4 regions of the Paenibacillus sp. FSL L8-0638 genome follow, and region 4 is predicted to be linked to each of the others. Evidence: a T-box and tRNA genes for the amino acid it is inferred to sense, from the RefSeq annotation. Region 4 holds a T-box; the other regions hold tRNA genes.

Region 1 (4,963 bases), 2.0 Mb from region 4:
ACACGTTAGGTGCAGATAAAACTAGCTTGCTCATTTTCCAAAAGGTCTAACCCCTGTGGGAATAACTATGCATGGTTTCCCTTAAATGGAACATACTATCTTCAATCAGTAAATAATTAATTCGTCCACTGGAGGAATAGAACGTGCGGAATAAAAAGCTAAACAAGATAGGGCTGACAAGGCTGGGATTGAGTCTATGCATCCTTTGCAGTGCTGTATTTGCCCCATTTACCTATATAGCTGCTCAGCCCGACGATAAAAGTAACGAACCGAACAAGTATACAGATGTTCCGCCCAACGTACATTCGTCCTATCACGCTTTTGCTAAGCCCGTTGTCCTGATTGATGTAGGCCATGGCGGTGTGGATGGTGGAGCAAGTCACAAAGGAATTTTGGAAAAAGACATCAATCTCGCCATTGCTCAAAAGCTGTACTTGATTTTACGATCCCAGGGATATCCTGCTGTTCTGAATCGGGACAAGGATTACGCACTGAGTGACGACAACCGTTGGCTACAGTCCAAATCCCGGCATCTTAAAGACCTCGCCCAACGTAAAAGCCTAACAGAACAACTGCCCACCGCTTTGGTTGTAAGCCTGCATGTCAATTGGACCAAACGTGCCGAAAAACGGGGACCCATTGTGCTGTATCAGGATGAAGGCAGCAGCTATCTGTTAGCTGAACGGATTCAGCATTCATTAAACCGCTTATTTTGCATGAATAGAAAAACAGTGTACGGAAAACCCTTTTATCTTTTGAATAAAATCCAGCACCCTGCTGTCATTGTGGAAACCGGATTTATAAGTAACGAACAGGACAGAGCTATGCTTTCTGAGGATCGTGGTCAAAAAAGCATTGCAGGAGCTATTGCCGAAGGCATTATTGCGCATCTGACGGCCTGGTAGTGTTGGTGGCTGGGTCTCCCGTCCATCCCCATACAGCTCGCACCAAATCGCTAATACCCACAAATTTGGCCTGCTCCTTTAGCTTGGGAACCGACGAATGAAGAGCGGAGGATGTGTATATGCCCGACACGCCGACATGCCCAATCGTTACGCAGGTGTTGTGCTCATCCAGCCATTCAAACACTTTTGTAAGTTGCCGATTCACATGGGAGAGGGTATGGACATCATCCAGAAAAACATCATTGCGTACCGGTGGCATTCCCTTTTTAGCGGCAAGCTCAGGCACCACTGACCAATAGTTAGTACGGCTATCGACAAAAAATAGTCCATGCTCCTTACAAACATCAAGAACTATGGACATAATGCGCTTATCTGAAGTAATTTTGGAACCCATGTGGTTGTTCATCCCTATCGCATAAGGAACATCCTTAATGGCTGCTGTCACCTTAGCGCGTACTTCATCATCCGTCATATTAGCCTTAATTGCTCCGGGTCCAAGCCATTCGGGCTTTCCCTGTTTTGGCTCCATTGGAAGATGAACGATGACGTCATGACCACGCTTATGCGCTTCCATAGCGTCCTGCTTGGTAGTAGGCAGGAAAGGCATCACAGCAACGGTAATCTTAACGGGTAAATTTAAAATTCGCTCAGTCCCTTTCATATTGTTTCCCAGATCGTCAATAATGACAGCAACCATCCTTTGCGACTCGTCCTGTTTGTCTATTGCTTCTGCAACACCAGTACTACAGACCATGAATAACATGCATACCGAAATACAGAGTACTACGGTTCTTCGCATTTTGGAGCTTGAATGGAATACAGGTACATAAGCTGGCTCTTTCCGACCGCGAGATTCCTTTAAAGCCTTTTTTATTATATTTCTCATGTGCAGCTTCCGTCGTGTACTCATTGCGGGTCAGCCTCCTTCTCTGTCCCTTCATTGTGTGAGTAACCTCGTCTAAATATGTATAAGGCAGACCATGGAATACTCCTTAATCTGCCTTATCGTGCGTAAAAACGTATGTTAAAGCCGCTTACCAGTTCTTATCAATAAATTCATCACGGCCCGATTGAGCCCGATCTTCCTTATAGTGCTTCACGTTTTTCTTGTGGTAATCCTGATGATAAACCTCTGCTGGATAAAAAATCGAAGCCGGAAGGATCTCCGTTGCAATTGGCTTATCAAAGCGTCCACTTTGTGCCAACTGCTCCTTGGACTGTTGCGCAAGCTCACGTTGCTGCTCTGTATGATAAAAAATTGCGGGTTTATACTGTGTGCCCCGGTCCTGAAATTGACCTTCCCCGTCGGTAGGGTCTGTTTGTGGCCAATATAATTCGAGCAGCTTTTCATAAGGAAACAGCTCAGGCTCAAACGTAATCTGCACCACCTCGTAGTGACCTGTAGTTCCTGTTTTAACCTGCTCATAGGTGGGATTGGGAATCGTTCCTCCAGTGTATCCTGACACAATGCCATGAATGCCCGGCTGCTCTTCAAACGGAGTCACCATACACCAGAAGCACCCACCTGCAAAAGTTGCTTTCTCCATCTTACATCCAACCTTTCAATAACTTCATCATAAAATTTTCTATCATATCTGGAAATCCATAGTTTGCGTGAAGACAAGAAACGTGTTCAGCTTAAACTATGAGCAAATCCCCAGAAATATAAGAAAAAGGTCTCTAAAACTGCTACGAGAGCAATTCTATAGACCTTTTCTAATGGATGCGGTCGAGAGGACTCGAACCTCCACGGGGGGTTAGCCCACACGGACCTGAACCGTGCGCGTCTGCCAATTCCGCCACGACCGCATATAAATTATCGTTTATCCTCGAAAGATCAATCTTTCTTAGCGACAAGATAGATCATACCATGCACATATCAAGATGTCAAACCTTTTATATTCGTTAATTTCCTCTTGATAAAAAAGGAATAATAAACTAAAATAAGAACATAAGTTCTCAGGAATAAACGTTCCTTTTCTTCAATTGTTTATGAATTATCATCACATTTTCCTAAGGCGGTGAATGGTAATGACCTCTTTGGATACTACTCAGCATGAATGGTCTCTTGTGAAAAGTTATCTGCTCCTTACCTTTATTCAAAAAGTATTTGAGCGGGACAGCCTAATTCTTGAAGAAAGCGGTATGCTGAAAACCCCTGATCTTTATGTCGAAATGGTTAACGCAGGTGTAGATCGTACCGGAATCCTACTGTCTGAAGTAAAACATGAATTTAATAAATATCACATTCATGTTCTGGACATACAACAAAACCCCTCCGGCGTTCACGCCACCTATATAAGTAAAGGCAATAAAGAGCAGTTCAGTATGGCAATGCCAGCATTCCGCAAAGAAATGTATGAGCGGATGCGAGCATATCTGGGGCTCTCAACCTCTATGCCCCATACAGCTGCCCTTCCTTTACTAGAGAAACATCGCGCCGAATTACCAAACAATTCAACTTCCAACCCCCTACGCATCGTTGATCGAAGTTTGGTTACATCCTCTTTGGCCTATAAGCGTAAAACGTCTCGCCCCGCTGCTGTTGCCGCAAGCAGAAGAGCATAATCCCCGCACAATAAACACGCAAAAAAAAAAGCTTCCGCAGACACCAACTGTGCTCGGAAGCTCCTTTCCATATCCATCATATATCCAGATCGATCTATAACCGCTAAGATGAAGCATAAGCATATCTATTAATGATTCGCTTTATTGCAACGCCTTCTGTACACGCGTAACCCCTTGACTTAGAGCATGTCCTCCACCTACCGCTGCGGCTACAGCAATGGTCTCCATAATTTCCTGATCACTAGCTCCTTTGGACCGCGCCTCGTCTACGTGATAAAACGTGCATACTTCATTGTTGGCAAATAAGCCAATGCCTAGTGCAATCAGTTGCTTGGTTTTCTCATCTAAGCTGCCGGCTTGAAAGCACTCTCCGGTAAAGCGATGATATGCATGAACTACCTCGGGCAACTGATCTTCCAAATGGCTGATTTGATCCTTATATGCATGTACTTTTTCGTCCATAACCGTCATTGACACAGCACGTCCTCTCTGTTGGATTTTCCTTCATTACTGTGTCCGATTTAGAGTTTCTGTATGCCTAATGAATCACCCAGTTATTTTTATCCAACACCCATTTGGAACCCATTCCTAATCCAGATCTATCGAATTGTGACGTGGCTCGCTGAACGGCTGATATGTATAGCTGCGATCCAATTTGACCACACGTCGATTCTGGCGGCGAATAAGCACCTGTTCATCATCCCATGCCAGTACAATGCCAACAACATCGTTGGTCTCCAATCCATCGCGTACGACACGCACCTTTTCACCGGAGAGTCGATAAGCATCCAATTCTTCGTCCATAATCATCCTTGTCCCCTCCTTATACACTTTTTTAATAACACAGCGACCATGATTCTATGCATGAAAAAGTTTAAAAAGAGACCTAAATGAATCATTTAGGTCTCTTCTCACTTACTACTTATATGGATTGCCAACAGAGCGACAAATTATCCCGACTGATTTACACTGTGATCATGTTCTTTTGTATCGTTCTTCTCGTACCAGAAGTCCAGCACTTGTGCAGACAACACTCGCTGATCTACATACTCCACTTGGTGAGCAGTAAATTCTTCTTTCCAAGAGAAGGACAATTCTTCGCATAGGTTAACCAACGTCAACAACTCAGACCAGGCCACATAGCGTTTATACCAAAAAAACTGAGGATGTTCAATCATATAGGGATACAAATCGTCAAATTCCGTATGCTTACAATCCAAGGCACGCTCAAAGTGTACTTTAGCCGCTGCCAGTTTTTCCAGAAAAAACTGTTCGGTTAATTGTTCTTTCCCCATGTTGCTGCCTCCTCTCCAAAACCTTAACTATATTATAAGCGAAATTGAAGCTCATGCAAAGGTTATTATTAGAAATAAGGAACAGGAGTTTTGAATTGTTACTATTCAGCAAACTCAATCTTACCGTCCGCTAACGACGAAATTTTGACCAATGACTCTACACGAATACCCTGCTCACGGATGGTTCTCGCTCCG
Region 2 (4,963 bases), 2.0 Mb from region 4:
ACATTTCTTGGAGGAAAATATATATGGTATACTCATTGGATTAGGAACAAATTTGGACATGATTTGGGAAATAAATTGTAGCGATAGGCAGAGGTGAATTACACATGTTCGACCCAACCGTTTTTGATAATTTAAAAGTAGCCATGGAAAATGCAGTTTATGATCTGGATAATTTGGATTCACGTATTGACATTACTCAGCGGATCGACAGATTGGAAATGTCCGTGATGTCACGTGAATTTGCTGTCCAATTCAGTCTGAGAGAACAGCCGGGTGTGACGGCAGAGCTTCGACTAAAGATGGATTTAAACAACCTGGCTGCAGAAATTCTGGAAATAGAAGATCAAACTCCGGGGTGTAGCTTGTTGTTGTATTTTCATATGAAGATTCGAGAGATTGACACACAATGCAGCCAAATTGAAAGTATACTGACTGAAATTTGGAAGCCCGATCTTCGCCCAGTACAGATGTTAAGTCAGATTTACGGAGAGAAGACATCTACATACCAAAACAGGATTGAACTCCGATTTTCCAGACAAATTAACGAAGATCAGATGGAAGACATTCCAGAGCTGTTGGAACACATATTGCTGACGCTTATGGAATTAAACAAGGTCTAAAGGGTTAGGGCCGTAATGTAAATAACATTAGTAGACCAACAAGTTAACGTTAGAGGAGTTGAAAGTATAAATGAATGAACTTGAATTCTCTCAAGTATATGCGATTATGGAGGCTTCTTTTCCTGAAACGGAATGCAGGACATTCGAGTCACAGAGGGCTCTTCTTCATCATCCGTGTTATCGTTTACTTACCAAAAAAGACGAACAAGGGCAAACAATAGCTTTTTTGGCGGGCTGGGAGTTTACAGATTTTCGGTTTGTAGAGCATATTGCCGTAGATTCGGCTATACGGGGTGGCGGGTTAGGTAAAGAGCTTATGAGCAAGTTTATTTTACAGTCCGGTAAACCGGTAGTGCTGGAAGTTGAGCCACCAGTGGATGAATGGACTCAGAGAAGAATTGGTTTTTATGAACGTTTGGGGTTTCATCTGAACCATTTTGACTATGTACAGCCCCCTTTAAGAAAAGGACAGGCTGATCTGCGGCTTCAAATTATGAGCTATCCAGGTGCGTTGGCTGAACAGGATTTTGCTCCGTGTAAAGAGATTTTATATACCGAGGTCTATGGGTTAAATAAGAAGACTATATAGCTAAAGGTACTTCATTATCGTTCATGTTTTGTCCATACCATTACAAATTCTTTCTCGTCAGTTTCGGCATCCACAGATTCTGCTTGAACGGTAAATCCATTTTTAGTATAAAAGTTAAATGCTTTCGTGTTTGACTGATACACCTTTAATTGAATTTCGTCATGCTGCTTCTTCACCCAATCTAATAGTAGCTTGCCATAGCCCTTTCTTTGAGAATCAACACGTATAAACAGAGCCGCCAAGTATCCATCCAACATGGAAACGAAGCCGCCAATGCTATGATCATCTTGTATGATAACGTAGTTTTGAGCGAGAGGAAGGTACCTGTTTTCCATCTCGGTAACTTGGGATGTCCAATACTGCGGAGCAATAAAATGATGGGCTTCTATGGAAGCATCTAGCCAGATGGCTGCCAACTTGTTGAGCTCTTCCACATTTGCGGGTCTAATCGACATCGTGTCACCTCTTCACAGTACAGTATGTAATCTTATAGATGATGTTGAAATAAAAAAGACCGTCCGAGGACGGTCTTTTTACCCGTGGCGCTTAATTAAAGCTTTGATCCGTATCCCGCGCCTCCGTTAACTCTGTAAATTAGAGAATAACGGACCGGGTAAGGGATACGTTCAACATGTGATTATTGATGTTGACGCACCTCCTTTCCTGATGAACCCATTTTACCATATCTGGTTTGTGATATCCAGTGATTTTCTTATATTTACGGGAATGATTCATAGAAAATATAAGATAAAAATAGCTTGATTTTATGTTCTATGGAAGATATAATCTAAATTACCGTGATTGAAAAACATCGGTGTGAATACATAATATGCGGTCGTGGCGGAATTGGCAGACGCGCACGGTTCAGGTCCGTGTGGGCTAACCCCCCGTGGAGGTTCGAGTCCTCTCGACCGCATCATGCCTAACATTTACAGGTTCTTGGATTGGCTGGATGCCACCAAGAGCCTGTTTTTATATGGTTAAGATGCGTGTACTATTATAACTATTTTATTTATACTGAAATATATATTTGATATAATCCTTTGCACTCTGATTAATGTCTTCGTCGCTTGCTTGAAACGAGGCTCCAAAGACAGCGAAATAGGGTAATGTTATGGCGCCAACATGTACTGCGCTTGCTTTAAAAGGTGCTATAACTTCATCAACAGTGAAAGAAACGGAACCAGTAGGTAAGTAATTTTCTTTTTTATCGCCGATGGACATGGCTATCCCTAGCTTCTTTCCTTTTAACTTATCACCTTGTGAACCATAAGCCCATCCGTGAGTAAAAACATCATCAAACCACTTTTTTAATAAAGGTGGGTAACTATACCAATATAAAGGGAATTGAAATATGATATTACTATGTGTTTCAAGTAACTTTTGCTCTCTCAAAACATCAATGCTCCAGTTTGGATACTCTTTATAAATCTCATGAATTGTAATTTTATTGGTATACTGAAGTAATTCTTGTTTCCATCTTTGATTTACTCTGGAATCTTCAATATTCGGATGTGCTAAAATCACGAGAGTCTTCATCATAAATCACCTTTCTTACGTAACATATTTGCCTTTGTAGATGCTCTATTATTATTCTGTATGCTTTAAAAAAAGTAAATACACACAATAAAGTAAGATAGTTACTTGAAAGTGTGCATTGGACTTAGAGTGATGATATGCAATTATAGATTAGATAAACTTTGTTATTTTTAGCGTTGAAAAGGTGGTACTATGAAACAATATAATTTAGGCATAGAAGCAACACTTGAGATCATCGGAGGTAAATGGAAATCATTAATCATATGTTTATTAATGTCTGGTAAAAAAAGGACGAGTGAATTACAGCGTAGTATTCCGGGCATTTCTCAAAAGGTTCTTATACAGCAACTTCGTGAACTTGAAAAGGATGGTATCATAGGTAGACATGTGTATAATCAAATGCCTCCAAAAGTGGAGTATTATATAACGGAATATGGAATTACAGCAAATGAAATTATTGACTTAATGTGTTCTTGGGGAAGAGCTAATATCAAAATAAGACAACAGCAAGGAGAAGATGTGATGTTGTTAGAATATGATTCAAAATGAATAGTGGAGTAAAAAAGCGTTATAGACTACGATGTTTGCGGCGGTTTTCTTCGGCTGCCTTCAAGTGCTATGTTATATGTTGAGCCGCAAGCTGATTTGCTATATAGTAATGACTGGACAACCATTCCATCCATATTAAATGAATGCCAAAGTAGGGGGACCATTTACAATGATTATTAAACCGAAAATTCGTGGTTTCATATGTACGACTGCACATCCTGCAGGATGTGCGGCTCATGTTAATCGTCAGATCAACTACATCAAAGACAGTACATCAATACAAGGAGCTAAAAAGGTACTTGTGATCGGAGCATCTACTGGATATGGGCTGGCTTCTCGTATTGCTGCGAGCTTTGGGCTGGGAGCGGATACCGTAGGGGTATCCTATGAACGTCCCGCATCAGAGGGGCGCACGGCTTCAGCAGGCTGGTATAATACAGTAGCCTTTGAAAGAGCGGCCAGAGCAGCTGGCTACATAGCAGAAAGCATTAATGGAGATGCTTTTTCTCATGAAATTAAGCAGGAGACATTGAAGCTGGTAAAGGAAAAGCTGGGCAAGGTAGACCTGATTGTGTATAGTGTCGCTTCACCGCGACGGACACATCCCGATACGGGTGAAACTTTTAATTCCGTTCTCAAGCCTATCGGACAGTCTTTTTCTAATAAAACAGTGAATACGAATACAGGTGTCGTATCAGAAATTACGCTGGAACCGGCTACGCAGGAGGAAATTGAGAACACCATCACGGTAATGGGTGGCGAAGATTGGTCCTTGTGGCTAAAAGCGTTGGAAGAAGCTGATCTGCTGGCTGAAGGGGTAACCACACTGGCTTACTCGTATATTGGTCCCGAAATTACGGAGGCTATCTATCGTAAAGGAACCATTGGCCAAGCTAAAAATGATTTGGAAGCTACAGCACATACTCTAACAAAGCAACTGGAACGTTATCATGGAAAAGCCTACGTTTCTGTGAATAAAGCTTTGGTTACACAATCCAGTTCGGCTATTCCAGTCGTACCATTGTATATTTCTTTGCTGTTTAAGGTCATGAAGGAAAAGGGACTGCACGAGGGATGTATTGAGCAGGCACAACGTCTGTTCGAGACGCTATACAGTGGGTCCACGGTGGAAACGGATGAAGAAGGGCGCATCCGTCTGGATAACTGGGAAATGAGAGACGATGTGCAGCAGGCTGTCAAAGCAGCTTGGTCTGAAATCACTACAGAAAATGTATCTGAATTGGGCGATCTCGAACAATACCGTCTGGATTTCCTCCAATTATTTGGATTCGGGTTTGATGAAATTGATTATGAATTAGATGTTAACCCAGAGGTAGACACGACTTCATAAGTAAATATGTGTAAAATAAAAACGGGTACTCTCAAGCGATGCAATTGGCTTAAGAGGCCCGTTTTTTTATGTATTCTAGCAAAATACAAGTTGCACTCGTTTCACTAACAGCATTTATCGAGAATTAGACGTGGAAAGCGACTTACGGTGCAGCAAGCGAAAAACGGCAATGGTAATGATAATCCCCGCAATGCCAAAGATTGCAACAGAAGTCAGGGCCCGGTAAGCTTGCCAGCCGAACAAAAATGCAATACCACTGCCAAACGTTGTACCTGCCAGTAACCCAAGTGCGCAGGCAATATCCGTTCCAAATTT
Region 3 (4,963 bases), 2.5 Mb from region 4:
CCATTACACTTGTCGCCTAATAACTTTCAGGTGCTAATGCTCCTGCGTGAAGTACGTTCGTCTACGGTATCTGATTTATCCAAACAGCTTAATGTCTCACGTCCGAACATGACTCCTCTTCTGGACAAACTGGTGGAGCATGGGTTGGCTGACCGCCAGTCGTGTGATTCGGATCGCAGAGTCGTGAATGTAGCGATTACACAGGAAGGCGATGCTTTTTGTGAACAGGTATTTCATACCTTCTCCAATAAAATTCAAGAAAGACTGGTGTATCTGCCAGAAGAAGATTTATTGCATCTGAGTGAAACTTTGAATGAATTGAAGCATATTTTACTTAAAATCGACAACTCTGCTACGTGATTGGCGTAAGTGAACCAGCTTAAAACCGCCCTTTCTTCGGAAAACAGGCGGTTTTTGTTGCGTGTTGTGGTATAATGGGAACCAACATACATAATTCGGTAATTTTAGCATACGTGATCTTTGAAATGGGAACAGAGAACATGATATCGTTATTTGAGAGCCTGCTAGGGAGGAAGGAACTTCTATGCAATCTATTTACCATCGCATCGAGGAACTCATCAAGGAACGGGGAATGACGAAAAAGGCGTTCTGCCAGCAGTTAGGCATTAGTACAGGGAACTTCGGGGATTGGAAAAGAGGAAAAACGACGCCAGGCACGAATAAACTCATTGAAATCGCTTCTTTTTTTGATGCCAGTCTGGATTGGATTATGCTGGGTCGAGATGTACAGGGTGAGGTGCTAAAGGAGTCGCAAGACCCTTATTTTTTTGACGCTTCAGGGCAACTGAATTGCCAGGGGGAACCGCTTAATGAGGCGGAAAGAAATTTTATACTTGAGTATATTGAATTTACCCGCTTTCGTAAAGAGAAAAACCAGCGCAATTCTACTATGGGGTAATGGTTGCTTAGGATTTGATGGGGATTACTAATGAGTAAGGCTGAAAAATGAAAATTATTTCAGAAAAAGTTACTGTTTCGGAGGGGAAACATTTTGGGAGATCAAACTATTTATCAGCGCATTGAAGCTTTGATTAAAGATCGGGGAATGACCAAGAAGGCATTTTGTGAAAAACTTAAAATCAGTTCAGGGAATCTCGGTGATTGGAGAAGGGGTAAAACAACGCCGGGTACCACCCATTTAATTCAGATTTCGGACTTTTTTAATGTATCGCTCGATTGGTTAATGAAAGGGATTAAGCCAGGAGAAGGCGTACTTCAGGAGCAGAAGGCTGCTTATTTTTTTGGAGTGATGGGGCCACTGAATTGCCAGGCAGAAGATCTTGAGACGGAAGAACAAAATTTTATTTTAGAATATGTTGAATTTGCGAAATATCGTAAGCAAAAAATTGAGAAGGATAAAACAAAGCCGGAATGATTTTTTGGCTAAAGATCGTCTGGGTGAAAACCCGTAAACGAACTGGAGGGGTTCGCTTTACGGGTTTATTTGGTTTCTTGGTGATATGGAATGACCTGTATGTAACTGGAATGCTTGTTGGATTTAGAGTGGCGATGCCTCCTTATAATCGTTATCGTCGATGTTCAGAATTGCAGCAACTTGTTTTCTGTACCTTTGTGCTTTGCGGGTGCCGTGAATCAGATTGGACAAGCGTGAAGGCGGAATATTGTGTGTCTCACAAAATGTTTTCTGATCCAGTCGAAGTTCGACAAGCTGTTGTTTGATGGCCCACCCGAAGGAGGTGACAGGCATTTTGTTGTTCAAAAGAAATCGCCCCTTACGGATTCTTACGGAATAATTGGTGTGTTATAATAATCATCAGTAAACATGTTAGAATTAACCATCTGAAACTATGATACACTTTTATACGTGTTTTTACAATCGTAAATACGTTATTTCGTCAAATTAATTACTTAGTTAAGTGCTAGGTGGTTCTGATAATCCGTAAGGGGGCAACATTAATGCATAGTTCAGCAAGCGGTTATCTTTATGCAGGACGGTATTATTATCGCTCATATATGTAAGTTAAAATAATTATTATATTTTTGTTTACAAATAGTTGATGAGAGAGTATAATAAATCTGTTGCCTCAATACATTATAATTTGCGGTCGTGGTGGAATGGCAGACACGCTATCTTGAGGGGGTAGTGGGCGTACGCCCGTGGAGGTTCGAGTCCTCTCGACCGCATTATATGCAAGACCCAGTTAAAAAGCATCCTGACACGATTTACGTGAAGGGATGCTTTTTTTGTTAAGCATTTCTCGTTATATTCTTTAGTCACGGAAGCCACGGTTGCAACAGGTCGTTTATTAACTGTGATAATGAAGAATGTCAGTTTTGCTGCAAAAGCTTCTCTATATCTCCCGCCAGCTTATCTGGAGTGGTTTGCGGTGCATAGCGCTTAAATACGTTACCTTCTCTTGTAATTAAGAATTTAGTAAAATTCCATTTGATCGCTTTGGACCCTAATACCCCCGGAGCTGTTTGGGTCAGGTAGCGAAATAAGGGGTGTGCTTGATCGCCATTGACATCTGTCTTGGCGAACATCGGAAAGGTGACACCATAATTGATCTGGCAAAACTCGGAAATCTCCTCACTGGAACCTGGCTCTTGTTTGGCAAACTGGTTACTGGGAAATCCCAAAATTTCGAGCCCCTGTTCATGATACTGGTCATATAGCTCTTGTAGCGCTTTGTATTGGGGGGTTAATCCACATTTGCTGGCAGTGTTAACGATAAGCAGAACGTTCCCTTCAAATGTGGATAACGGAATTTGTTTCCCTTGCAGGGTTTGCGCATCATATTCATAAACGGTCATAGCATCTCTCCTCATTCAATATTCAGCAATTAAATTTTAGACAATTTAAAGAAGGGTTGCAAGCCTGGAAAAGCTGCATAAAGCCTTCAGGCGCTGTAAAATCGTATTTTGCTCAAAACAGTAAATCGCACCGCAAATGGAGCGAATTAAGGTGTTTCTTCTTATAAAAGCGGGTTCAATCGGTGTTTAGCTGGTACATATAGCGTATTTTCTTCTCTTTTTACAAAAAAGGCCAATAACGCTTTACCCTACGCCAATATTGACATGCTTGTCATTTTCAAAAAGGGATGAAAAACAGAGATTAAAGGAGCTGTGAGAAGCATAGTTGCATTGTAAGCGTTATTATTAATCTTCTATGCTCTAAAGCCCGATTTATAACCCTGCAGTTGAGCTTTACAGTCTTCCATGCGCGGGTGTATGATTCAAGACGTAATTTCAAATTAATTTGAATGAAGCAACAACGAAATGTCTATAGCGCTGAATTTTGCAGTTGCAAAAGCGGGGGAACCAATCGAGACTGTACGGCTTCGGAAGCCGTGTGTCTCATGGGGTGAATTTTCCGGTCAAGTGCCAGAAATAGGGCGACTCTCACGTCCGAATCCGACAGCTAACCTCGTAAGCGTACAGGGAGAGGCAACAAACCGCCGTGTGCAGCCATGGTTTATTTTATCATGGATATGTCAGAAGCCGGAGGAAAGCCTTTTTCCTTCGGCTTCTTTTTGTTGTCTTTTTATACCGGGAGAGGAGCTACTGATGGAAGGTCGGTTAATTATTGTCACTGCACCGAATGAAGCGGGCAGAAGTTTTGTGAAATTGCTTATTTTCAAAAAATTGGCGTTTGCAGTTCTCACGAATAGCGCCCAGGAGGAACGACAGCTCAAAAAAATGGGTGTGGAGCACATTGTCCGCATCAATACCATGCAAGCGGGAAAATGGAATTTTCCAAAAAAAGAAATTGGTAGTGTGTATTTGTTCGAGAACAGCTTGAATCTGACTTGCCGTTTCCTGCAAATATGTCGACCACTAACATCGGAATCGATCTATGTTATTACACACGGCTGTAATCCACAAGGAATTTATCGGGGATTGGGAGCGGACCATGTGATCTACACATTGAACGGAGAGGTGGGTTTTCTGCTGAACGGATAAGCACTTATGACATAGTTGTTTTATGATTTTATGATGGAATAAGAATGGCGATCTGAGGATCGATACGGAGGGTATAAACATGATGGATATATACATGCTGCTCGTCATGGCTGTGAGTTATGGAGTGATACTGCTGTTTGTACGCTGGTGTGATGCGCAGACCTCTAAAGGAGGACGAAGAGGATGATCGTTATACTCGGGCTTACGGCTATTGTGTTTATGTATTTAATCTACGCACTCCTGAACCCTGAAAAGTTCTAGTCACTTGTAGGGATAGAGCGGGCGGGAACAACAGATCTGAACATTAAAGCATCATTGGTAGCAGGTTTTCGCAAACGTGTGCACTTCATAGATGGTCTGAATCGGGTCTGTTGTTCCAAACGCAGGAGCATTTTGAAGGAGGAATAGAGGATGGAGCTGCTTCAAATTGGAATTGTGATCGTTATATTGCTGCTCTTGGTTAAGCCAATGGGTACATATATGTATCATGTATTCTCGAATGAACCGAATCGGACGGATCGGATTTTTGGCAGAACAGAAAAGCTGATTTATAAGGTAGTAGGCTTGAAGAAAGTAGAGAGCATGCGTTGGACTACGTATGTTATGAGTTTCATTGCTACGAACGCCGTGCTTGTGGCAATCAGCTACTTGCTGTTGCGTTTACAGGGAATGCTTCCCGGTAATCCGACTGGAAACAGTAATATGGAAGCATCACTAGCTTTTAATACGGTAATCAGCTTTATGACGAATACGAATCTCCAACATTATAGCGGAGAAAGCGGGCTTACGTATCTGACACAGATGGCGTTCGTCACGATGATGATGTTCACTTCGGCTGCTTCCGGTTTTTCGGTTGCTGCGGCTTTTATGAGAGGATTGACGCGGCGCGGTGAAGGGATGGGCAATTTCTTTCAAGATTTTATTAAAGCCATTATAAGGATTTTCCTGCCGCTGGCCTTTGTGCTTACGCTGGTGCTGGTGGGATTGAAGGTACCACAGACGCTACAGCCTACGGCGG
Region 4 (4,963 bases):
TAAAGCCAATTAACCGGCAACAATATTAACCAGCTTACCTGGAACAGCAATTACCTTGCGGATCGTTTTGCCGGCCAGTGCCTGCTGAACATTGTCCAACGCCACAGCGAATGCTTCCATCGCTTTAGCATCAAGATCCTTGGCAATCGTTGCACGCTGCACAATTTTACCATTCACTTGCACAACAATTTCCACTTCGGCGTCCACCGTCCATGCTTCATCATAAGCAGGCCAAGCCGCGTAGGTAATGCTATCATTGTGCCCCAGCAGCTGCCACAATTCCTCGGCCAGATGGGGTGCAAGCGGCGACAGCATCTGCACGAAGTTTTCCATTGCTGCACGCGGCAGAAGGTCTGCTTTATATGCATCGTTGGTGAAGATCATCAGCTGGCTGATCGCTGTATTGAAGCGCAGTGCATCCAGATCTTCGGTTACTTTTTTCAGCGTTTTATGCCAAGTACGATTGAACTCATCGCTACCGCCGTCATTTGTAATTTTATCGTTCAGGCTACCATCCTCGGAAACAAACAGGCGCCATACGCGGGACAGAAAACGATGTGCTCCCTCTACCCCATTCTCATTCCATGGCTTGGTCGCTTCCAGCGGCCCCATAAACATCTCATAAATACGCAGCGTATCGGCGCCAAACGTATTGACAATATCATCAGGATTAATGACATTACCGCGTGATTTACTCATTTTTTCATTGTTGTTGCCCAAAATCATACCCTGGTTGACCAGCTTATAAAAAGGCTCTTTCGTTTCCACTACGCCGATATCATACAATACCTTATGCCAGAAACGGGCATACAGCAAGTGAAGAACCGCATGTTCAGCTCCGCCAATATACAAATCAACAGGCATCCATTCACGTTGTTTCTCTTTGGATACAAGCTCTTTGTCATTTTTCGGATCAATAAAGCGCAGGTAATACCAGCAACTTCCTGCCCATTGCGGCATTGTATTCGTCTCGCGACGTGCTTTCATACCTGTCTCAGGATCAATGGTTTCCACCCAATCTGTTGCGTTCGCCAGCGGGGATTCACCTGTACCTGAAGGCTTAATATTGTCCATCTCCGGCAGTACGAGCGGAAGTTGGTCCTCAGGAACCGTTTTGATCGTTCCATCCTCCAGATGAATTACCGGAATCGGCTCGCCCCAATAGCGTTGACGGCTGAACAGCCAGTCACGCAGGCGGTAAGTGACTTTGCCGTGTCCTTTGCCCTCGGCTTCCAGCCATTCAATCATCTTCGGAATCGCTTCCTCGTTGGTAAGTCCATTCAGCGGGCCTGAATTCACGTGCGGTCCATCCTCAGTATATGGCTCATTAGCCACATCTCCACCTTGGACAACCTCAATGATATTCAATCCGAATTGCTTGGCAAATTCCCAGTCACGCGTATCGTGAGCAGGTACAGCCATAATCGCTCCAGTTCCGTAGCCTGCCAGTACATAGTCAGCAATCCAGATCGGCAGCTTTTCGCCGTTCACTGGGTTCACTGCATAAGCTCCTGTGAATACGCCTGTTTTATCCTTGGCCAGATCCGTACGCTCCAGATCGCTTTTACGAGCAGCTTGTTCACGGTACTGTTGTACAGCATCCTTTTGCTCAGGCGTAGTGATAATATCCACCAATTCCTGCTCTGGTGCCAGCACACAGTAGCTTGCGCCGAACAGTGTATCTGGGCGAGTTGTAAATACTGTGAGTTGCTCGTCATAGCCTTCAATTGGAAAACGAACCTCTGCCCCGGTAGACTTACCGATCCAGTTCCGTTGCATATCCTTAATACTCTCAGACCAATCCAGTTCCTCCAGATCATCCAGCAGACGATCCGCGTATTCCGTAATTTTCAGCATCCATTGACGCATTGGTTTACGGACGACCGGATGACCGCCACGCTCACTCTTACCGTCAATAACTTCTTCATTCGCCAGCACCGTTCCCAGCGCTGGGCACCAGTTCACAGGTACTTCAGCTACATATGCAAGGCCGCGCTTGTACAGCTGGATGAAGATCCATTGTGTCCATTTGTAATAATCAGGATCCGTCGTGCTGATTTCACGATCCCAGTCGTAGGAGAAGCCGAGCGATTTGATTTGACGGCGGAAGTTATTTACGTTTTTCACCGTAATTTCGCGTGGATGCTCCCCTGTATCCAGCGCATGCTGCTCCGCAGGCAGACCGAAGGCGTCCCAACCCATCGGATGCAGTACGTTGTAGCCGCGCATTCTTTTATAACGTGAAACAATATCCGTAGCTGTGTAGCCCTCTGGGTGGCCTACATGCAGACCGGCTCCAGATGGGTACGGAAACATATCCAAAGCATAAAACTTCGGTTTGCCCGGTTCTTCCCCGGTGCGGAACGTCTTGTTCTCATCCCAATATTTCTGCCATTTTGGTTCAATACTTTGCGGTTGATAGCCGTGCTTCGGCTGTGTGTCTGTCATTGTCTTTTCCTCCTCAAACGGTATGCAACAAAAAAACCTCTGCATCCCGTAGCGTGTCAGCGCTAGGGACGAGAGGTTATATTCCCGTGGTACCACCCTAGTTAGCAGAAAGCGTTCTTCGCGTTCTACTCCCTTTGCACCTGATAACGGAGGTGATCCGATGCGGGTTAATAACAGGATACAAGCACCAGTATAGGGCGTTCCTGCGTTGGACGCATATCTCCGAGGCGAGTTCACTTTGTGCTGTCAACCGGCTTGCACCACCCGCCGGCTCTCTACATGTCCAGACAAAGCTACTATTCCTCATCAGCGATTGTTTAACCGTTAATAATGGCACTATTATATTGAAAACCGCGAAAAAAGTCAAATAAGGACTACCTTTGGTGTTAAGAACCCTCTCCATACTAATTGTTCATGACACATGCATACGAATGTTTTATAATAATTCCGAGTTAAATCGCTTCAAATTGAGATGAGTTGAGATAAGAAAGGTGAGCTGAGAAATGGCACAGATTAAAATTTACGGAATAAAAGAGACTCTAAATCCAATCAAAAAGCAACTTTCAGAGGTGATTCATTCTGCTGTGATGGATGCGCTCAAATATCCTCCTGACAAGAGGTTTCATCGTTTTTTTCCTATGGATCAGGAAGATTTTATATATGCCGATGGTCGCTCTGGGGCGTACACCATTATTGAAATCAGTATCTTTGAAGGCAGAACGATAGAAGCTAAGAAGCAACTCATTAGCCTGTTATTCCAAAGAATTAACGATCTTTTGGGTATTTCTCCACAGGATCTTGAGATTACTATATTTGAAACACCCAAACAGAACTGGGGCATTCGGGGTGTACCGGGTGATGAGCTTCAGTTGAACTATAAAGTGAATATATAAGTGCAAAAAGACGCCCTTCATGTCATCATGAAAAGCGTCTTTTTTTTCCCATATTCGTTCAATGAATCTTTGCTATTTTACAGCAACATAAAACAGTCTCGCCGCGTCATCTTCTGCTTCTACCCATTCAAAATCCGCATATACCTTCACATCGCGAAAACCCGCTTTGGACAATTCTGCCTTCATCCAGTCTGGGTCATAGGCACGTTGTACATGTATTTCCTCGAAACGCTGGTATAGATCGCGTCCTTCATGTTCTGCTTTCGCAAAGATACTAAGATGATGCTCAATTTCACAACGGGGAGTGTCCAACGCACATGTCCAGATATATGAGATAGAGCGTTCGTCCAGTACGAAAGGCTGCTCTTCATCATAACGTAAAAACGTCTGGGGATGATGCACATCGAACAAAAAGGTTCCGCCAGGCTTCAGACCAGCATGCGTTCTGCGAAAAGTAGAAATGATATCTTCTTCCTCCAACAAGTAATTCAGACAATCGCAAAAAGAAATTACAGAATCCACAGGCTCGGGTAAAATCCATTCTCTCATATCCTGCTGTATCCAGCGAACGCTTCCCTCACGAAACAATCGCTGTCCCTGTGGAGTAGTTTCCATTTTGCGACGGGCTACTGCCAGCATGTCAGAGGATAAGTCGATTCCAGCCACTTCGAACCCAGAGTTAACCAGGGGAATCGTAATTGAACCCGTTCCGCAGCCCAGCTCGGCCACCGTATGCGGCATCCCGTACTGATCCCAAGCCTGCCGTGCAAAGCGCAACCAGTCCGGGTACGGCATGTCCTGCATCAGCTCATCATACACATAGGCAAACTTCCGGTAAGAAGCCATTTTTCATTCCCCATTCCCGTCCTTCGGTTTCGGCATTTTCTCCACCAGGTAGGTCCAGTTTTCCTTTTGTGTAACCATTCCTTCCTTCATCAGCTTGCCCATCGCACGCTTGAAGGCGGATTTACTAATACCAAACCGTTGCTTGATAATATCGGGTGGTGTTGCATCGGAGTAAGGCATGCCGCCGCCCGGACGCTCTTTCAGAAAAGCAATCAATCGATCCGCATCCTCATCACGGCCCACTTCCTTGCGTGGCGACATCGCCAGATTGACCCGACCGTCTTCGCGAACAAGCGTGACCCGTACCTTAACCTCTTCGCCCAAGCGAAGCATCCGGTTGCGTTCCGAGGAGTGAATCATCCCAATCGCGCCAAAACCAAGCACCCCTCCGTCTACCAGAACGAATGTGCCCATTTGAAGCGGCTTGTACACAGTCGCCTGCACCCACGTATTCAGCCACGAATCAGGGGCGTGGAAGCACAACGGAGCCAGTTCCTGTTCCCCTGCCAGCTTAGCCCGCAATCTGCCTTGCTTGTCATGCTCCATAATGGCATACACGTAGTCGCCCACCCGAGGATGCAAATCTCGGTTTTCTGGCAACTCACGAATCGGCAGCAAAAGCTGACGACCCAATCCCATCTCCAGGAAACAACCCAAACGCGGATGCACATCGGCCACCTCAAGCTTAGCCATTTCGCCCAACGACAAGAACGGCTTTTTCATGGTTGCGGCCAAACGGTCCTCTGTATCGTGAAAAATAAATACCTCCAACCGTT

Evidence for each region. The T-box of region 4 lies ahead of leuS (leucine--tRNA ligase). A T-box ahead of a tRNA ligase gene usually reads a tRNA of that ligase, here a tRNA-Leu.
Region 1: it encodes a tRNA-Leu, which carries the amino acid that the T-box ahead of leuS (leucine--tRNA ligase) is inferred to sense. The anticodon was not compared.
Region 2: it encodes a tRNA-Leu, which carries the amino acid that the T-box ahead of leuS (leucine--tRNA ligase) is inferred to sense. The anticodon was not compared.
Region 3: it encodes a tRNA-Leu, which carries the amino acid that the T-box ahead of leuS (leucine--tRNA ligase) is inferred to sense. The anticodon was not compared.

The regions. Positions count from the first base shown of each region.
Region 1 is NZ_CP151960.1:1,946,588-1,951,550, reverse strand. It holds gene MKY35_RS08935 (N-acetylmuramoyl-L-alanine amidase) at 144-905, shown strand; gene MKY35_RS08930 (divergent polysaccharide deacetylase family protein) at 880-1,815, opposite strand; gene msrA (peptide-methionine (S)-S-oxide reductase MsrA) at 1,940-2,452, opposite strand; tRNA gene MKY35_RS08920 (tRNA-Leu) at 2,630-2,714, opposite strand; gene MKY35_RS08915 (hypothetical protein) at 2,937-3,473, shown strand; gene MKY35_RS08910 (carboxymuconolactone decarboxylase family protein) at 3,615-3,944, opposite strand; gene MKY35_RS08905 (hypothetical protein) at 4,062-4,283, opposite strand; gene MKY35_RS08900 (hypothetical protein) at 4,424-4,768, opposite strand; gene MKY35_RS08895 (xanthine phosphoribosyltransferase) at 4,870-4,963, opposite strand, start outside.
Region 2 is NZ_CP151960.1:1,871,042-1,876,004, forward strand. It holds gene MKY35_RS08495 (hypothetical protein) at 105-620, shown strand; gene MKY35_RS08500 (GNAT family N-acetyltransferase) at 691-1,209, shown strand; gene MKY35_RS08505 (N-acetyltransferase) at 1,224-1,664, opposite strand; tRNA gene MKY35_RS08510 (tRNA-Leu) at 2,041-2,125, shown strand; gene MKY35_RS08515 (NAD(P)H-dependent oxidoreductase) at 2,218-2,748, opposite strand; gene MKY35_RS08520 (helix-turn-helix domain-containing protein) at 2,941-3,297, shown strand; gene fabV (enoyl-ACP reductase FabV) at 3,467-4,648, shown strand; gene MKY35_RS08530 (hypothetical protein) at 4,763-4,963, opposite strand, start outside.
Region 3 is NZ_CP151960.1:1,441,803-1,446,765, forward strand. It holds gene MKY35_RS06500 (MarR family transcriptional regulator) at 1-360, shown strand, start outside; gene MKY35_RS06505 (helix-turn-helix transcriptional regulator) at 545-919, shown strand; gene MKY35_RS06510 (helix-turn-helix transcriptional regulator) at 1,013-1,396, shown strand; gene MKY35_RS06515 (XRE family transcriptional regulator) at 1,520-1,741, opposite strand; tRNA gene MKY35_RS06520 (tRNA-Leu) at 2,084-2,166, shown strand; gene MKY35_RS06525 (glutathione peroxidase) at 2,311-2,796, opposite strand; cyclic di-AMP (ydaO/yuaA leader) riboswitch at 3,262-3,434, shown strand; gene MKY35_RS06530 (hypothetical protein) at 3,550-3,945, shown strand; gene kdpA (potassium-transporting ATPase subunit KdpA) at 4,357-4,963, shown strand, end outside.
Region 4 is NZ_CP151960.1:3,902,694-3,907,656, forward strand. It holds gene comER (late competence protein ComER) at 1-29, shown strand, start outside; gene leuS (leucine--tRNA ligase) at 10-2,448, opposite strand; T-box leader at 2,510-2,767, opposite strand; gene MKY35_RS17375 (tautomerase family protein) at 2,952-3,341, shown strand; gene MKY35_RS17380 (class I SAM-dependent methyltransferase) at 3,414-4,187, opposite strand; gene MKY35_RS17385 (S1-like domain-containing RNA-binding protein) at 4,191-4,963, opposite strand, start outside.